Linked DNA regions of Novipirellula caenicola. The protein of the gene in region 1 binds, or shares a complex with, the protein of each later gene. Links are inferred from orthologs where the notes say so. Each region holds a gene or a part of one and is shown on either strand. Other genes may lie near its edges. The genes, in order: glmM and ABEA92_RS23515.

Region 1 (9,174 bases):
CACGCCAAAGTTGCTTCCACGTCGGCGTTTTCGCCGACGCCCTTGTTTTTTGGCAATCTCCAGCCTCATGCGAATTCTTTCCGGTAAAATATCGGACAAGGAGAACGCAATGGGCAAATTAAGTTACATCTTGATGGGGCTTTCGGTTCTGGCCGATCCCGTTTTCTGTGCTCCGTCGCTTGCGGAATCCCCACCGATTTCGGATGACCCATGGTTTTCGGAGAACGATGAACGGCGGCCTCCTCAGATTCTGGCTTCAAGACCACAAGTTCGAATCGATTCAAAAGAATACGTGGCTACGGCGGCTGAATCCAAAGCGGTTGAAACGCTCGTTGATCGATTGTCGGAAATTGATCAGCCAGACTATGGTTTTGCGAATTGGATGAGTGGCAGTCAGTTTGCGCCCATTGGCGACACAGCAGAGTTTTATGTTGGGATCATCATGATTGATCACCAATTGAAAACGAATGACGTTTTAAAGCAACTCGTCGCGTTGGGGCCGAAGGCACTACCCGTGTTGCTCGAACGTCTTGCTGACGCGACACCGACGAAGCTGACAATGGAACACGAGGGGATGTTTGGTTCGCAATGGTACGGCCATGAGGTCCAGCTTAACCTCGCTCGTCCAATCGAGCAGAATGCGAAACAGACATTTGATAAATTCTTCAGCCAGGAAGATGCGTTACAAGATCAGCAACACGTTCCCAGACATGCAGTGACAATCGGCGATGTTTGTTTTGTCATCATCGGGCAGATTGTCAATCGAGGCTTTCAATCGTCTCGATACCAACCCACGGCATGCCGGGTCATTAATAGTCCCACGCATGTTCCGAAGATCGTTGAGGTTGTTCGTTCAATCTGGCACAGTCAGGATCCACCTCGGATGCTCTTTGATGCATTGCTAGATGATTTTTACACCGATCACGAGGGGTATACACAAAGCGGAGCAGCGCTGCGGCTGTTGTACTACTTTCCCAAAGAATCAGGAGAGTTAATCGGGCAACGAATTCGCAATCTTGATCTCAGCGCCCCCGAGGATCTTGAAACGTGGCAAAAAATCGAATTGAAAAATGGACTGAGCGCTGAAGATTTATTTAAAGCCGTAAGCACATCGAACCAATCTGCGGTGACCGAGGCGCTTCTCGACGCGGCAATGCGAGCCGAGTCACCTAATGTTGTCGCCGCTGCCATCAACGCAAACGTCATCGAACGTGATGAAGATGGAATCTTTAAACGCATCAGCGAAATGTTATCCGTTGCTCCGCCGACCGATCAGGGCCCGTTTGGTGGCCAATACGATTTATTGGTGGCGGCGGCACGCTACTACCCGGTTCGCTCTCGAGAACTGTTCGATCTCTATCGCAATCACAACACGCTGCAAACGCTGCGTTCTTGTATTCACGCACTGCGAGATCAAACCGGGCGAGAAAGTTGGAAGAGAGATTTTCTGGCCAGCTTGCTCGATGATCGCAGAGATACAGGATGGCGGTACGGCCCAGACTATGATCGCCAACCGCTTCGCATTTGTGATGAAGCCGCCAAGATTCTGGCAAACGACTTTCTTCCACACGCGTTGTTTGCATATGAAAAAAACGCCGCGTTTTTGGATCAGGAGATAGGAAAGATCAAACGCGTGCTCGCGGGCGAGGAAGGCGTCTCGTTTACTCGTTCTCAACCGGCATCCAGACCTGCAGATTTTCCCGTTCGCAAACCCGTTCATACGTTTCCGTTGAATGAACATGTATGGCGACTTTATTCGATCTCCGATCAAAATTCCATTTGGGTTGGCGGCCACAATGAGAGCATCGAAATTGCTACCAATTCGGGAACCATTATTCGACGAGTGCCAATGGAGCGTCCGGAAGGACAAGAGGGAAACTTACCCGGTGGCAAATCCGGACATTCCTACAGCTACTATGGCGGTGATGGAGGAAACGTCATCGAGCGGGACATTCGAACGGGTCGCGTGACCGCCGAGGTCAAAACGCCGTTCCACGATGGCTTGAAATTCGGTGATCCGTTTCAGATTAGGAACTTAGGTGACGTGACAATGTGCGGGGACGACTCGCAGTGGTTGATCGCGTGTACCGCAGACGGCTCACTACATCGCGTCGCAATCCGATCAGGCGAACATCAAGTCGAACATCGCTTCAAAATCTCAAAAACAGGATTCATACATCCTGAAGTGTTGGGATCTCGAAGTAGTTCGTCGGTGTTAATCGAAGGCGTTGGTGAAGACGTACCGTTTGATTCCCCGCTATTTTTATGGGATCAATCCACGCAAGTACTGCAGACTATCGAGAAAGCGCCAACGATGGGATGGTCCGCTTTTTGGGGAACGCTCGCATTGAATTCGATGAACGGTTATTGCACCGTCTGGAATCTCGAGAACGTTCAAGAAATTGAACTTCCATGGCGGGACGAACCCATTATTACCGTTGCCTGCAACGACGACCAAACGATCTTGTATTTGCTGCGAAAGGACGGAGCAATCGACGTGGTCCGAGTTGATGATGGGGTTACCGCAGTCCCGCTGCGAAGGCTGGCACCCGCAGTCACAACCCCGCTGCAGGGATCCCTGACTGTTTGCGATGACGGTCGACACCTACTGTGGCATGTTAATCCAGTTGACGAAAAGATTTCCGATTTCCCCGAATCCACAAAGACGATCGTCGCCATCTACGAGGCGAATTAGGGCAAGGAAATCGATACTTCTGGCTGAACGCCACCCCTGGTTCCTACGGTTCATGACGGGGAACCCAATGAATTGCAGGCTCCCATCTGCCGACCGCAATACGACGAGGCGGGAGCCTCGAAATTAGTTTCGAGTAGGGCCGGTTCCACCGGCCGTCGTTGATGGCTCGTTGAAATCGGCACTACGTTCTGCTGGCTTAATTTGCAAGTAGATCCCAACCGAAACTCTTGGCGAGTTTCGCTACGACGGGCTTTGCTACGACGGGCATGGCTACGAAGAGTTTGGCTACAACAATTTCTGCTCTGCCGTGTTACGAGAGTTCGGCCAATTTTGCTGCCGCGTTATCGCATAACGAACGGGCTTCGGTCTCGGATTCCGCTTCGGCAATCAAACGCACGATCGGCTCGGTGTTGCTGCCGCGGACCAACAACCATTTGTCGGGCCATGCCAATCGCAACCCGTCTCCGGTGCTGGCGGTTGCGTCTTGGTGAGTTGCAATCAGGGCATCGAACAGCTTTGGCAGTTTGTCCGCAGAGACTTCGGCTTTGGATTTGTGGATGTGAAGCTTTGGCAACGCATCGGCAAGTTCCGCCAAACTTTTCCCTGTGGCGGTCATCAGATCCAAGACTTGGGCCATCCCGACAAAACTGTCGCGAACGTATCCGACTCGCGGATCGATGGGACCACCATTGCCTTCGCCGCCATATTTCGCCTGTTTCGCGATCATCATGTCGGCGACATTGGCTTCGCCGACACTGCTGCGAAACGACTCAACTCCTGACGCGGCAGCCAATCGCTCGCTCATTCCGCTGGTCGCTCCGTTGATCACGATGGCACCCCGCGTCGATTCGTGTTGCATCGCTCGCTGCACACAAAGCGCCAACGTGTATTCTTCGCCGATATAACGTCCGTTCGCGTCGACCAATGCCAAACGGTCGGCATCAGGATCCTGACAGAACCCGACGCTGCAGCCATGTTGGCGAACCTGATCGGCTATCCCCGTCAAATTGTCGGCTGTAGGTTCGGGAACATGCGCAAAATTGCCGTCTGGGGTGTCGCCGACAATCACCGCATCACACCCGAGGGCGGCGAGCAATCGTTTGCCCAGCAATCCGCCTGCGCCATGGTTGCTGTCCAACAACACGCGGTGCTTTGCCTTTGCGATCGCCGCAACATCGACCGTCCGCAAAACCATGTCCAAGTGATCAGCATGGGGATCCGCGTCACTTGTTGCGGATCCGATTTTATCAAACGAGCACCAATCCGCTTCACCAGCCAAATAGGCATCACGGATGGACGCTCCGGTGACGGCGTCCAAAACGCGTCCGTCGGGCCCAAACAGTTTGATGCCGTTGTAGGGCGGAGGATTGTGACTAGCCGAGATTTGTACAGCACCCGCCGCGTTTCGCGTTCGCACCAACACGCCGACGGTCGGCGTCGCCGCGACATCGGCATCGATGCAATCGCGGCCACAGGCGGTCAATGCGGCAATAATCGCCTGCTTCAGCATGATTCCGCTGCTGCGACCATCACGACCGACCACGATCGGGCCGGCCGGCAATTTCGATGCATACGCCCCAACGAAACGAACCGCGACATCCGGCGTGAACGACTCGCCGACGATACCGCGAAGTCCACTGACGCTAATGATTAAATTGCTCATGAAGAAAATGTCTGCTTGATGGGAAGGAAAATTGAAAGGAAGCGTGTTAGTTTGTCGCCCCTCGTTGCCAGTGACCCTGCAAAACAAATAGAATCAGTTTCATCCAAGTAGCATCCACGCGGGTGGGCCAACCGATCGAGCTGATTCGGTCCCCAGTCACCACGAATGTCAATCGAGACCCAAAAGGCTGATCGAGGCTCGTAGGCTAATCGGGGCAATTTGGCAAAAAGGGGGAAACCGCAACGCCAAGTTTGCTGCGGGCAAACGACTCGTTCGGCTGACACGCGTTTTAGTTTGATTAGCTTAACTGCGAAACCAGCATGTCGGGCATCCTGTCACTGTTTTTTTGATTACTGATTACTTTTCCGGAGCGATTCGTGCAAGAACTATTATCCGCTGTTGAAACCGCTGCGAGCGAGTCCAAGATCAGCAAGTCTGCGGCTGGGCATCTTCGATCATGGTTGACCGAAGATCGTTACGCAGCGTATCGCGACGAAGTGGCCAAGCACATCCGCGATCAGCAGTGGCAAAAACTGGACGACGTGTTTTGGACCATCATTCCGTTTGGCACCGGAGGCCGCCGCGGCCGGATGTATCCGATCGGTTCGAACGCGATCAACGATCGCACCATCGGCGAAAGTGCTCAAGGGTTGGCCAACTACGTGGTCGATTACGCCAAACGCCAAGGACGCAGCGACCAATTGTCGTGTGCGATCGCCTATGACACGCGTCACCAATCACGCCACTTCACCGAGTTGTGCGCTGGGATCATGGTTGCCGCAGGATTCAAAGTGTATTTGCTTGACGATTACCGAGCGACTCCGCAATTGTCGTTCGCGGTGCGTCACAAGAATTGTGACTGCGGCATCATGGTGACCGCCAGCCACAATCCCCCAAGCGACAACGCAGTCAAGGTTTATTGGTCCAGCGGAGCTCAGGTATTGCCGCCGCATGACAAAGCGATCATCGAACAAGTGATGTCGTGCCAAGAGATCAAGGCTGTGCCGTTCGCCGAAGCATTGGCCGACGGACGTGTCGAAGTGGTCACCGAAGAAATCGACAACGCCTTTCTCGAAGCCGCTGCGGCCCAAGCCTTTGCAGGTCCGCGTGACGCCAAGATTTTGTACTCGCCGCTGCATGGCGTTGGTGCTGCCGCCGTGATGCCATTGCTCGAGCGAGACGGTTTTCACAGCGTCGAAGTGTATGGGCCTCATGAAGAACGAAGCGGCGATTTTCCCAATGTTCCCGGGCATGTATCGAACCCCGAAAACAAAGCGGTCTTCGACAAACCGATTGAATATGCTCAGTCCAAGGAACTCGATTTGATCCTGGCGACCGATCCGGATTGTGACCGCCTCGGCGTCGCCGCCCCCAAGACCACTGATGCGACGGGCCAATGGGGTACCTTTGACGGCAATCAAATCGGATCGCTGCTTGCTGATTATGTGCTCAGCAAACGCGAAGCCGCAGGAACGTTGTCCGCAGATCACTACGTCGTCAAAACGCTTGTTACCAGTGAACTGATCCGCCGCATCGCCGAAGATTACGGCGTCCGCTGTGTTGGTGACCTGTTGGTCGGATTCAAATACATTGCCGAAGTGATCGATCGCGAAGGCCCCGACCAATTCGTGTTTGGCACCGAAGAATCCCATGGCTATTTGGTCGGTCAATACGCACGCGACAAAGACGGCGCCGTCGCTTGTATGTTGATGAGCGAATTGGCAGCCGAGCTGAAAGCCCAAGGCAAAACGCTGCACGAGCGGTTGGCTGATTTGCACCGCAAACATGGCTACCACAAGGAAGCACTGATCAACCTGGTGATGGAAGGCAGCGAAGGCATGGCGGCGATGCAGCGGTTGATGAAAGCATTCCGCGAAACGCCTCCAAAATCACTGGCCGGAATCGCGGTCAAGCAGATCCGCGACTATGGCAGCCAAACAAAGTTGGATGTCGCAAGTGGCGAGAAATCGGAGCTTGCCGGCCCTCACGGCGACCTGATCATCTTGGACTTGGACGAAGAAGGAAACTACGTCGCAGCTCGCCCAAGTGGTACCGAACCCAAGATCAAGTTGTACGTGTTCACGCGTGTTTCCCCCGCCGATTCCCAAGACCTTGATGCAGCCGGTCAAACGATCGTCAAACGTCTCGAAGGCATCGAAAGCGACATGCGAGCGTTTGCGAAAGAGAACAGCTAACGCCGTAGCAACGGTTCGAAAGCGACGACCACAGTGCCACCATAGCGCCGTTCCGCTGACAACAGCGGAACGGCGCCAGCCCAATGCCATCGACTTTCATACTAAACGGGTGGTTTTTGTAGCGGAACGGCGCGAGCCGCCCGGTCAAAATCGAACCTTTTTATTCGCTACCACCGGGCGGCTGGCGCCGCGCCGCTGCGGTTCGCTGGTATCCTAAGTAGTGGGTTCCGCGTCGTTTCGCCCGACGAAATTTCATAGGAGGGTTCACCGTGGCATATTTTGTAGGCATTGATGTCGGAGGCACCACGTCGACCGTCGCGATCGGTGACGAGAACCGCGAAATCCTTAAAATCTCTGACCAATTTCCGACGCGGTCAACCGAGGGCCCGATCGCGACCGTCGAAGATCTCACCAATGCGGTCATCAGCGAACTGCAAAGTCTCAGCGGATCGCTCGCCGATGTTCAATCGGTGGTGATCGCCACTCCGGGACCGGCCACGCTTGATGGCGTGTTGTTGTCCACACCGAATTTGGCGCACCCGGATTGGGTTAACTTTGCGATCCGTGAAAACTTGCAAACGCGGTTGTCGGCTAGCGGCGGCAGCACCCCGATTCGCTACCTTGGCGATGGTCAAGCCGCGGCGTTGGGCGAGTATGTCATCCGCACTGAGAGTCTGCGTTGGGATGATGCTCCAGCGATCGATCCCAGGGACCACCAACCCGACAAACTGGATTCGTTGTTTTTTCTAGCCGTTGGCACCGGGCTTGGTGGCGGCGAAGTTTCGCGTGGCAAAGTCGTCCGAGGCCGAGAAGGTCGGGCCGGGCATGCGGGACATGTGTTCTTGCCATACGACGCGTTTCGCTATGACCATGATCGCCAATTAAAGGTTGGCAACGCCTACAGTACGGCCGAGTCGGCGATTTCGTTGACCGCACTAACGCATCAACTCGGTTACCGATTGTCGTTGCCGCAGTGGAGCGATCACCCGCTGAATTCGCTCGAATGCTCGATCAAGGACAAGGCCAAGCAGCTTCGTGAACTTGCTGCAGCCGGCGATCCGCTGGCCATCGAATTGTTTGATGATCAAGCTGCGGCATTGGGCGTGGCCATGTTGATCATCAACTACATCGGCGACTACGATCTGCTGGTCATCGGCGGAGGCGTCTGCGACTTGTCCGACGATCTGCGTCGCCGGTATGTCAAACAGGCCGAACTGGCCTATTATCGTCACGCCCTTGATGGGTTCCGGAACCTTACCGGATTGGCGTTTTCGCGGTGTGGTGACCAAGCGTCGGTGATCGGGGCGCTCGCCGAAGCGTACGAACTGGTTTAAATTCTGCTTCGTTGAAATGCGGCGGGTTGATGCGAGCGTCCCTTCGGTACCTCATTTTTGGCCCCTCGCGCTCACACGACGGCCGTTACGCCCCTCTTCCTCGGCTGTCACGCCCCGAGGGCAGCGTCCTTGTTTTACTGGTCGAATCCCCCTTTTTTGTTGCTTCATGACTATCGAACAAATTGAGAAATTGATTCCGCATCGGAAACCGATGCGACTTGTCGACGAAATCGTTTCGATGAGCGAAACCGAGATCGTATGCCGCAAAACGTTCAGCGAAGACGAGTTTTTTGTACAGGGGCATTTCCCGAACCACCCGATCGTGCCTGGTGTGATCCAGTGTGAGTGCTGTTTGCAAGCCGGTGCAATCCTGCTAGCTCAAATCGCCGAGATGGCCGAAGGAGCGGTGCCGGTGGCGACTCGCTTGGACAACGTCAAATTCAAAAACATGGTTCGACCAGGCGATACGGTGGAAATCCACGCGAAATTGGATGATCACGTCAGCAACGCATTTTTCTTGACCGGCAAAATGCTACTTGGCGGGAAAGTCACCGCACGATTAAACTTCGCCTGCACCGTTGCCACCCCCGGCTAATCAATCCGCACTCTCCACTCTTAGACGCCGCTGTGAATTCGACCAGTCCTAACGAACCCGTTGCTGATTTTCTGTCTCTTCGTGAGAAGACCATTTTGATCATGGGCGTGGCCAACAAAAAAAGCGTGGCGTTTGCCATCGCGAAAGTGCTGCGTGCTGCCGGAGCGAACGTGATCTACAGCGTGCGAAGCGAGTCGCGAAAAGAAAGTCTGAGCAAACTACTGAGTGGGGAAAAAGTGCTGGTATGTGATGTCGAGGACCAAGCTCAAATTGATCAACTCGCTACGACGCTTGCAGCCGACGGGGTCACGATCGATGGCTTGGTTCACTCGATCGCGTTCGCCGATTACCCCGAGGGCATTCGGCCGTTCCACGAAACCACGCGTCGCCAATTTTTGCAGGCGGTCGACATTTCCGCGTATTCGTTGATCAGCGTTTGCAATGCACTCCGCGATCGTTTTGCCAAAGACGCCTCGGTGGTCACGATCGGGATCAGCACGACGCGGATGGCGAGTGAGAGTTACGGATTCATGGCACCCATCAAAGCCGCGCTCGAATCGTCACTTGCGTTTCTCACCAAATCGTTCAGCCGATTTAGCGAAGTGCGGTTCAATGCCGTCTCAGCTGGATTGCTAAAAACCAGTGCTTCGGCTGGCATCCCAGGCTACGTCGATTCGTATCTCTACGCCGAA
Region 2 (9,211 bases), on another replicon or contig:
CTACCGTTATGCAAAGTCCGAATCAAAATTCAAATATGTCCAGTCCTGCTCGTGCGACCAAGTGGATTCGCCGAGGGGGGTTTTTGTGGACGTTGATCGCAACCGCGATCGGCACCGCGACCTATTACTGGGTGATCGCTGGTGGGAACCATCTGAATCTGTTCGAGCTGCTCAGCTTGCCACTGTTCGCGTTGCTGTTTGGTTGGATCGTCTTTTCGTTTTCGCTCGCAACATTGGGGTTCGTTTGTTTGTGGCGTCGCCCGGTTTCCATGGAACCGCCGCGATCGGCGTCGTCGATTTCGCCAGGCGAAGTCCCCATATCGGCCAGCACGCCAACCAGCACGGCAGCCCGAACGGCGGTCCTAATGCCGGTCTACAACGAATCGCCACACCGCGTGTTTGCGGGGATCGAAGCGATGCTGTCGTCGCTACGGTCGATCGATGCGGTAGGGCAATTTGACTTCTACGTGCTGAGCGATTCGACCAATCACGAAATTTGGCTTCAAGAGGAACGTGCATGGTCAGAGTTGCTGCGACGCCACGGCGAGGACGTGAACGTCTACTATCGCCATCGCCCCAAAAACATCGCTCGTAAAGCGGGCAACATCGCCGATTTCTGTGGTCGCTGGGGTAGCCGATATCGTTACATGATCGTGTTGGATGCGGACAGCTTGGTTGACGCGACAACCATGGTTGAATTGGTGCGGCGGATGGAAGCCGACGACGCGTTGGGCATCCTGCAAGTGCCACCGACCCCGGTGGGACGAAGCTCGTTGTTCGCACGTTTGCAACAGTTTTCAGCCCACGTGTACGGTCCCATTTTCGTCGCAGGGTTTGCCAAGTGGGCGGGCGACGAAGGCAATTATTGGGGACACAATGCGATCATCCGCATCAAGCCCTTTCTCAGGCACTGCGGCCTTCCCGTGCTGCCCGGCAAGGCACCGCTGGGAGGCGAAATTCTCAGTCATGACTTTGTCGAAGCCGCGTTGATGCTGCGAGCCGGTTGGAAAGTCCAATTGGCGACCGATTTAGCAGGCAGTTATGAAGAATGTCCAACCACGATCGCTGACTACGCCCAACGCGACCAACGATGGTGTCAGGGGAATCTTCAGCATCTGCAGCTGTTGATCAGCGAAGGCTTTCGTCCGCTCAGCCGATTGCATTTTGCTTCGGGAGTGATGTCGTACGTGGCATCGCCGATTTGGATCTTGTTCACCGCACTATGCGTTATCGGAACGATCTTGGATCGCATCGCCGAGCCTGGTTCTCGGGGACCTCAGTTCGATTCTGGGGCCTTGATCCTGTTTGTCGTTTCGATGTCGCTGTTGTTGCTACCCAAATTTTGGAGTCTGCTGATCGCGATGCGAGACTCGCAGTCGGTAGGATTGCTTGGGGGGCGTCTGCGGCTGGTGGCCAGCGTCGCGGTTGAAGTCGTGGCGTCGGTGTTGTTGTCGCCAATCATGGCGATCTATCACAGCCGATTCGTGTTGGCGACCTTGCGAGGCACGAACGTCAAATGGGGCGCGCAAACGCGGGACGAGCAAGGGGTCGCATGGCGGGACGCGGCCAAACGGTTTGGCTTTGTCACGTTGCTAAGCATCGGGGTTACCGCGGCGCTAGCCATTTATGCGCCAGCGTTCCTGATCTGGTTTTCGCCATTGTTGGCCGGTTTGATTCTGTCGATTCCGATCGATGTCGCGATGGGCAGCCAGTGGCTTGGCTGTGTGTTACGCGATTACCGGATCCTGATGATTCCTGAAGAGACATCGCCGAGTCAGCTAAAGCGAGATCACGAGCATGCGCTGAGTCAATCTGCTGCGAAGTCGTTGTTCAGCGATTCATTGTTTGAGCAAGTGATCTTTGATCCCGAGTTCTTTCTACTGCATCGTCGCATTCAGCTCGCCAGCGAGGCGAACATTGCAATGCCGACCAATCAGCGAAAGGCAATCGAGGCCGCATGGAGTACAAGTGGCATGGCGGGGATCCCCGAAGAGTCGCGTGCGGCCGTCTTGGCCGATGCCGAAACGTTGATGGCGCTGCACCTCGAGTCGCAATCGAAGTAATCCAGCCGCGAGGTCAACGAGGGGAAGGCCAACACGTGAGGGGGCAGCGTGGGGGCCAACGTGGGGCGAAGTGAGCCTAGGGCAGTTAGGGCCGAGTGCGTTGTGCCGCCCCTGCTAGAAATGCCGTATGGCTCGTGCCAAGTAAGTCAGATGGCCCGAAAAGCGATGGCCCGAAAAGCGATGGCCGGTGTGGCACCGGCCATCTCGCTCGCGATGCGATTGGCGATTTAAACCACTTCTTGGGTTTGCAGCATCCAGAGGTGCTTTTCAAGGGCTGAGGAGATGCCAATACACATGTCTTCGCTGATCGGGTCGAGATCGCCAAGTTTTTCGATCGCACTGCGTAGCGAATCGATCGTCGTTTTCACCGCGTCCGCCGACAGCGTTACCGTCTCGCTGAACTTAACGAATTCGCGAGGGTAAGTGGACAATTCGCTCGATTCCGCGACGGTGGCGGCGCGTCCATCAGGGACAACGCCCAAGGTGCTGATCCGTTCGGCGACCTCGTCGCTGGCTTCACGAACGGTCGCAATGATTTCATCGAGTTGCAGATGAATGCTGCGGAAATTCGGGCCCACGACATTCCAATGGGCTTGTTTTAGTGTCAGAGCAAGATCGATCAAGTTGACCAAGTTTTGCTGCAATAAACCACAAACTTTGTCGTTGTTCTTGTCGCTAAGAATGTCTCGTTTGAAAACAGATTGGGTGTCAGTAGCCATGGTTTCTTCGAATTCATGATGTTATTAATTGGAACGCCCGGCTGGGGGATACCCCGTCCGCTGGCGATTCACACCTGAGTGAACATCGTGAATTCAAAGCAAACTTTGGACCAACTCGATTGCGACCGCCACAGAGGCAGCGGTGGCGTATTTCAGTCCTCGCAATCTTGCCGAGTCTTAGTGCAATTTCTTAGGCATTCAAGCCGGCGTGGATGCGGAGCAGCCAAGCTGGTCATAAAACGCGCAGGCGAGAAGCCAGGTGAGCCGATTCGCTCGCGACCGGCTCGCTGATGGTTCGCGATCCCCTCGCTATTCTTTTTCGCTTTCGATCGTTTTGCCGAGTCCGGGGACGGGATCGCCCTGGTCCTTTTGCAGGGTAAACAGCATGATCTTGCTACCCTTGGGCGATTTGAATTCCGTAGGTCGCTCGGCACCGGGCAACGCATAGCACAAAACCCAGCGGTTTTTGCCATCGAATTTCAGGATGCCTGACGTCATCGTTTCCTGGGCTTGATCCGCTGGGCGGTCCTGCTTTTCACGAGCGACTTCGCTGGGACGCGCCGTATCGGGAACCGATGTCATCGTGATGTGCATCGGGTCTTGAGAATCATCGACGGTAAAGACGGCTTGGAAGCGTTGTTGTTGATCACGGTCGTAGGTCACAATCAAGTTAGCAGTGACCGACACGGTGCTGCCGTCGAGTTCTTGTTTGGATAGTTCACGTCCTTGGTTGACGCCTTCGACGATTTTCCATCTGCCTTGCATTCTTTCGTTTGCGGTGTCGCTCGATTTTTCATCCGCATGGCTCGTCGCGGAAAAAGAAATGCCCACGGCGATCGCCGTTGCCATCAAAATGGTGTAACGCATGGTTCTCTCGTTTTATAGAAGAGGTGGTTTTAAGGAACAGGGTTTCGCTGTTGCTCGAAACGCAGCAGCTCAAGCGGATCGGCGCAGGTAGTCTTGCAAGCGACTGACCGAGACGTTTTCTCGCGGCGAACCAGTTCGCGGCGTTGACCTAAGTTCTGCACGCCGGATGGGCACTTCGCGTGGAGCCTCGATCGCGAGTTGGACGCGATTGCCTTGAGTGCGATGGACGGTCAGGACAATGTCGTCGCCAAGTCGAATCGATTCACCTGATTTGCGGCTAAGAACTAACATGATTTCATCCTTGAAGTTGTGTTTAAAAAATCCTTTAGTTACTACTGATTTGCGTGGTCATCCGAATCAGCACTTGGCGTGCCGCACAAGAGGGTTGACAGAGGCAGACGCTGATTTTTTGCCGACAAACACGCTTTTTCGCGTGCTTTTGTGGGATTTGCCAAGATCGCTTTGCTTGGTCGTGATGTGAAAAGTCGCGTTTGTCTGCCAAGCGGGTTGATCGGACATCACTTCAATACCAAGTGGTCGTCCATGTCTGTCGCCGGTTGGTCGTGCTGAGCCTTGCCCACATTCAAATTAGTCTCCCTGACTCATCCATCGATGTCCCATTGCAGCGACGAATGAAGGGGGACTCTATGGATTTGCGGGGGGATTCGCATGGCACGCAAAATGCATCTTTGACTTTGCGGGGCTAGCATCAAGCAATCAGCGTCACAGCTTTTCTTTGAACGCGTCCACGGTTTCACTGGGCTCCCTGCTTCCTGGGATCCATGCTTCAAAGTGATGTCGCGGATGCGAGCTTGCACCCGATGGGAAATCCGATCAAACATCCGCTGACAAGATCAATGGCGAGGGAGGGCGATCATGGTTAAATGGTCTGATAAAGACGAACGACAGTACGATCACATCAAGCAGAGTCAACTTGAACGTGGCAAGTCCGAGGACGATGCCGAAGAGGTGGCCGCGCGGACGGTCAATAAACAACGTCGTCACGAAGGCCGGACTCCGAATCAAAAGACGCAAGGCACGGGGAACCCCAACACACGACTCGAAGAGCGTACGGTGGATGAACTGAGGAATTTGGCGGCGGACCTGGAAATTTCGGGACGCAGCAAAATGAACAAGGCCGATTTGATCGACGCGATTCGAAGTCGTCGCTAGATCGCCGCGGCACGCGTCCGCGGCAACTTTCGGTTACGAGGTAGTAAAGGTCGTGGCGAAGGTCTTGGATAAAGACCGCTACGACCTTCGTTTTGAAATGCAAGACCCAACCGGTCAGTAAGAACACGATTGTGATCACGCAAAGTGAGTTTAAATGCGGCGTCATTTGAATGAATTGATCGAGCAGATTCGCTTAGCCGATGCTTTGGACATCGGTATCGTGACGCTATTGATCTACGTTGGCTTGGTTTGGTTACGACATCGGTCAACCCAGTCGCTTGGGGTGATGATTGCGTTGTTGGCCGCCCTGTATGTCTTAGCAGGGTGGTTGGAAATGTATTTGACCACGATGATTTTCCAGTACGGGATCATCGCGATCCTCTTTTCGATCATTGTGATCTTTCAGCAGGATATTCGGCACGGCATCGAGCGGCTGGTGTCGTCACGATGGCTACGGCAGGGCACCCATGACTCATCCGATTCAGGCATCATCGATACGATTGTCGAATCAGTGGCGGCGCTTGCTCGTGATCAGATCGGTGCCTTGATTGTGTTCCCAGGCCGTGAACCGCTGACCCGGCACATGCGTGGTGGCGTGTTGGTGGATGCCGAGATCAGTGAACCGCTGCTGTTGAGCATCTTTCATCCCCAATCACCCGGCCATGATGGTGCGGTGTTGATTGAAGATTCGCGGATACGGCAGCTAAGTTTGCATCTGCCGTTATCGTCCAATTTGACGAAAGTGCAAGGCAGCGGAACTCGTCATACCGCTGCGTTGGGATTGTCCGAGTGCTGTGATGCCTTGGTGGTTGTCGTCTCCGAAGAACGTGGGACGATCACCACCGCGCATGGCGGCGAACTGACCGAGGTCGATCCCGCAGGCTTGGCTCAAAGGCTCGAGCAATTTTTGGCTAGCCAGACCGTGACGAACGATTTGCGAGGCGAGAGCGGATGGGACCGATGGTTCATGGGGTTCGCGTCGCTGTCGCTGGCGGTTTTGCTGTGGATTTTGTTTGCGTATCAAACGGCCACGCTACAGCGAACGATCATTGTGCCGATCGAATATCGAAATTTGGCCGCTGATTGGGTCGTCGCCGAGCCGCGATCAAGTTATGCCGAGGTGACGTTGGTGGGATCGGATAAAGCATTCAAAATTCTTGACGTTTCAGCAATCACGGTCTCGTTGGAACTCGAGGATGTGCAATTGGGAATCCCGAAGCGGTTGTCCACCGAGCAGGCCTTGACCAACGTCCCGAGCGAATTGAGTGTCAACGAGATCGTACCTCGGTGGGTTGATGTGATCGTTCGCAAAAAATGACGGACGAATGCTCGGTGAGATCATCGATCCGATTTGTATGCCCGGTTTGAACCGCTCTAGTTGCTGACCGTCAATGCCGTGATCGAGGTAGTCAACGATTCGATCGCAGGTTTACAAGCCAACCATAGCGCATTGCCACGTTCGCGATTGCCGGCCCGGGCCGCGTCGATCACCATTTGCAGCTCTTTGACGGGAGTTCCGGTCTCGAAGGTACTCAGCAATCCTTTCAAACTGTGCCCGGTGGCGGCAGCGTCCTGGAGTTGGTCGTTTTCGAAATGATGTTCGAGATCGTTGACCAATTGCGGAGCATCCTCGCTGACCAGCGCTGCCATCGTAACCAGCAATTCACAGTCGCCTCCCACACGGTCGATCGCTTCTTGAAAGCGTTTTTTTTGTTCGGGTGTCAGCATCGCCTTTTTCGCTTACGGCCTGGAAACGGCCTTGAGATAGTGTAGAGCTTCAGTGTAATTGGTGATTTGCGGGTTTCACCCCCTGCTGCATTCCGTGTGCCGTAGCTCAACGGGTTTCGTGAGCTCCGCTGGTAAAGCGGTGCACCATTTGGGTCAATCGTTGGACGTTGATCGGTTTACTCAGGTAATCATTGCAGCCGCTTTCGATGCACCGATTCATATCCCCCTGCATCGCGTCGGCGGTCAATGCGATGATGGGACCGTCGAATCCGAGTCGACGGAGCCGCTCGGCGGTTTGGTATCCATCGAGTCGCGGCATCTGCATGTCCAGCAGAATCAAATCGTAGGAGCGGCCTTTTTGGACCATTTCCTCCACCATTTGGATCGCAACTTCGCCATCCTCGGCTTCGTTGACTTTGGCGCCTGCTTTTTTCAGCAACGATTTGCTGAGAAAACGAATGTCGCGGCGGTCGTCGACGACCAAGACGTGGCAGTCCAAGCGGATCGCTTCGGCAGGCGTGGGGCTGGCCACCGGTTCGGTCGTCAATTTGGGCTGGATCATTTGCACGTCGTCAATGTCGCCGGTGGAGATCGAGACGGTAAATTTGCTGCCTCTGCTCAATTCGCTCTCGACCGAGATTTCACCCCCTAACATCTCGGTCAACCGTTTGCTGATCGCCAACCCGAGACCGGTGCCGCCAAATTCGCGGTTGACGTTGCCGTCGCCTTGCGAAAAAGGTTGGAACAATCGCTGCTGCTGTTCCCGGCTCATGCCGATACCCGAGTCGACAATTTCAAACTGCAATCTTCCACGATCGTGTTGCTGGTCGATGTATCGCACAATGATTTTCACCATGCCTGCGGGAGTGAATTTGATTGCATTACCGACTAGATTAATCAGGACTTGTTTCAATCGCTTAGGGTCGGAGGTGATTTCGGCAGGAATTTTCCCGTGATACTCGACATCGAGTTCAAGGTTGCTCTCGGTCGCACGGACTTCCATGATCGAGCGAACGTCTTCGACCAAATGACTCGGAGCGAAACGCTGTTGGCTGATTTCAAATTTGCCCGCTTCGATTTTCGACAGGTCAAGAATATCGTTAATGATATCCAGCAAGAAACCACCGTTATGCCGGATCGTACGAACGTGCGAGAGCGTTTCGTCGTCGTTGACCTTTTCGGCGATCAAATCGGCATAGCCGAGGATCGCGGTCATCGGGGTACGGATTTCGTGACTCATGTTGGCCAAAAACGCACTCTTTGACTCGTTTGCGGCAACGGCCTGTTCACGTGCTTCTTTGAGCGATTGTTCGAACTCGTGTTGATTGGTGATGTCCAGCAGCGTGCCGATGATTTGCGACGGTCGCTTGTTGCCTTGGTTGCCTTTGGTCCACAGCGTTTTGGTTTGCAAACGCACCCAGCGCAATTCCCCGTCGAGCCGGATGACGCGAAGGTCAAGCGGCGTCATCAGTTTTCGTCGTGTTTGCGCGGCCTGCTGGAAGTATTCCTGGTATGCCGCCGCGTCTTCGGGGTAGACAAACGAAGGCGTTTCGTTCATCTGGATCTGGAACGCGTGATCTTCTGGGTAGCCAACAATTCGTTTGAACTCGGGTGAAAACATGACGTTCGAAGAACGCAAATCGACGTGCAGCATGCCAAAACCGGCCGCCTTGGCTGCCACGCTCAATCGTTGAGCGCTGAGGCGGATCTCGCGTTCATTTCGTTTTCGCTCGGTAATGTCCACGCCACTGGGCACGACAAAGGTCACCTCGCCTTTGTCGTTTCGAGCTGGGGCGATTCGGAATTGAAAGACACGTTTGGATCCGTCGGCGATCCAGTAATCCAATTCCATTTCAAGCGTTTCACCTGCGGCGGCGCGTTGAAACGAATCACGAATTGCCGACTGTACCTTGGCCGATCGACGCCACCACGGACATTCCCAAAACTTCTTGCCGATGATTTCCTCGCGAGTGTATCCGCATCCCGCGGTAGCGGTCTTGTTGACTTCGCTGACGTAACCGTCCAGGTCGATGACGCCGACGAAGATCAAAGTCACATCGAAAATGCCCTGTAGTTTTGTGTTGCTGCTCTCGAGGTTCTCGAGAGCCAACTTGATCGCTTCTTCGGATTCACGTCGAGTCGTGATATCAAGTTCGACTCCGATCATTTGCAGCGGCGAATCGCTGTCCTTGACGGAAAGATGGGCAAGCGACATCACCCAGCGATAGGCCTTGGAGGATCGTCGGATGCGGTATTCGCAACGATACGGCGTGCCCGACTGCAAACTGTGACGCAGCGACTGTTCGACATGATCGCGATCATCGGGATGGACCAGATCGAGAAACTCGGCGAGTCCCCCGAGCGGTCTGGCGGATTCCATTCCCGATTGTTTGCTCAATTCACCGGAACGATAGAATTTGTCAGCATTGATGTGCCATTGCCAAAGTTTCAGCTCCGCAGCACTTAGTGCCAAACGTAGACGTTCTTCGCTGGCGAGAATGCGACGTTCGGATTCCTTGGCGTCGGTGATGTCCCAGTTCAGCCCATGGATCCGCGTCACCTTGCCGTGTTCATCGCGCAGGATGGTGCCGACCGCCGCCAACCAAATCACTTGGCCATCGGGACGAATGATGCGGAATTCGGTTTCATAGGCATCACCCT

What was found.
Region 2: the proteins of glmM (region 1) and ABEA92_RS23515 are in contact, whole or in part, in a crystal structure (PDB 7OJS), measured with the Bacillus subtilis proteins. The link is inferred for Novipirellula caenicola from one-to-one orthologs.

Annotation. Positions count from the first base shown.
Region 1 is NZ_BAABRO010000001.1:108,328-117,501, forward strand. What follows is about bases 2,183-5,027. They hold glmM (phosphoglucosamine mutase), read right to left. Parts: upstream 4,359-5,027; coding sequence 3,006-4,358; downstream 2,183-3,005. Other genes in these bases: ABEA92_RS00385 (hypothetical protein), read left to right, coding at 2,183-2,695; ABEA92_RS00395 (phospho-sugar mutase), read left to right, coding at 4,736-5,027. In the rest of the region: more of ABEA92_RS00385, read left to right, coding at 110-2,182; more of ABEA92_RS00395, read left to right, coding at 5,028-6,553; ABEA92_RS00400 (ROK family protein), read left to right, coding at 6,823-7,887; ABEA92_RS00405 (3-hydroxyacyl-ACP dehydratase FabZ family protein), read left to right, coding at 8,054-8,482; ABEA92_RS00410 (enoyl-ACP reductase FabI), read left to right, coding at 8,515-9,174. UniProt on the Bacillus subtilis protein: Catalyzes the conversion of glucosamine-6-phosphate to glucosamine-1-phosphate. Glucosamine-1-phosphate is used for cell wall biosynthesis.
Region 2 is NZ_BAABRO010000015.1:45,575-54,785, forward strand. What follows is about bases 4,177-7,058. They hold ABEA92_RS23515 (diadenylate cyclase), read left to right. Parts: upstream 4,177-4,976; coding sequence 4,977-6,140; downstream 6,141-7,058. Other genes in these bases: ABEA92_RS23510 (Rho termination factor N-terminal domain-containing protein), read left to right, coding at 4,526-4,822; ABEA92_RS23520 (hypothetical protein), read right to left, coding at 6,197-6,550; ABEA92_RS23525 (PAS domain S-box protein), read right to left, coding at 6,657-7,058. Outside these bases: glucans biosynthesis glucosyltransferase MdoH, read left to right, coding at 9-2,063; ABEA92_RS23495 (Dps family protein), read right to left, coding at 2,291-2,782; ABEA92_RS23500 (TIGR03067 domain-containing protein), read right to left, coding at 3,092-3,649; ABEA92_RS23505 (carbon storage regulator), read right to left, coding at 3,719-3,940; more of ABEA92_RS23525, read right to left, coding at 7,059-9,211. UniProt on the Bacillus subtilis protein: One of 3 paralogous diadenylate cyclases (DAC) in this bacteria, catalyzing the condensation of 2 ATP molecules into cyclic di-AMP (c-di-AMP). Upon expression in E.coli leads to c-di-AMP synthesis.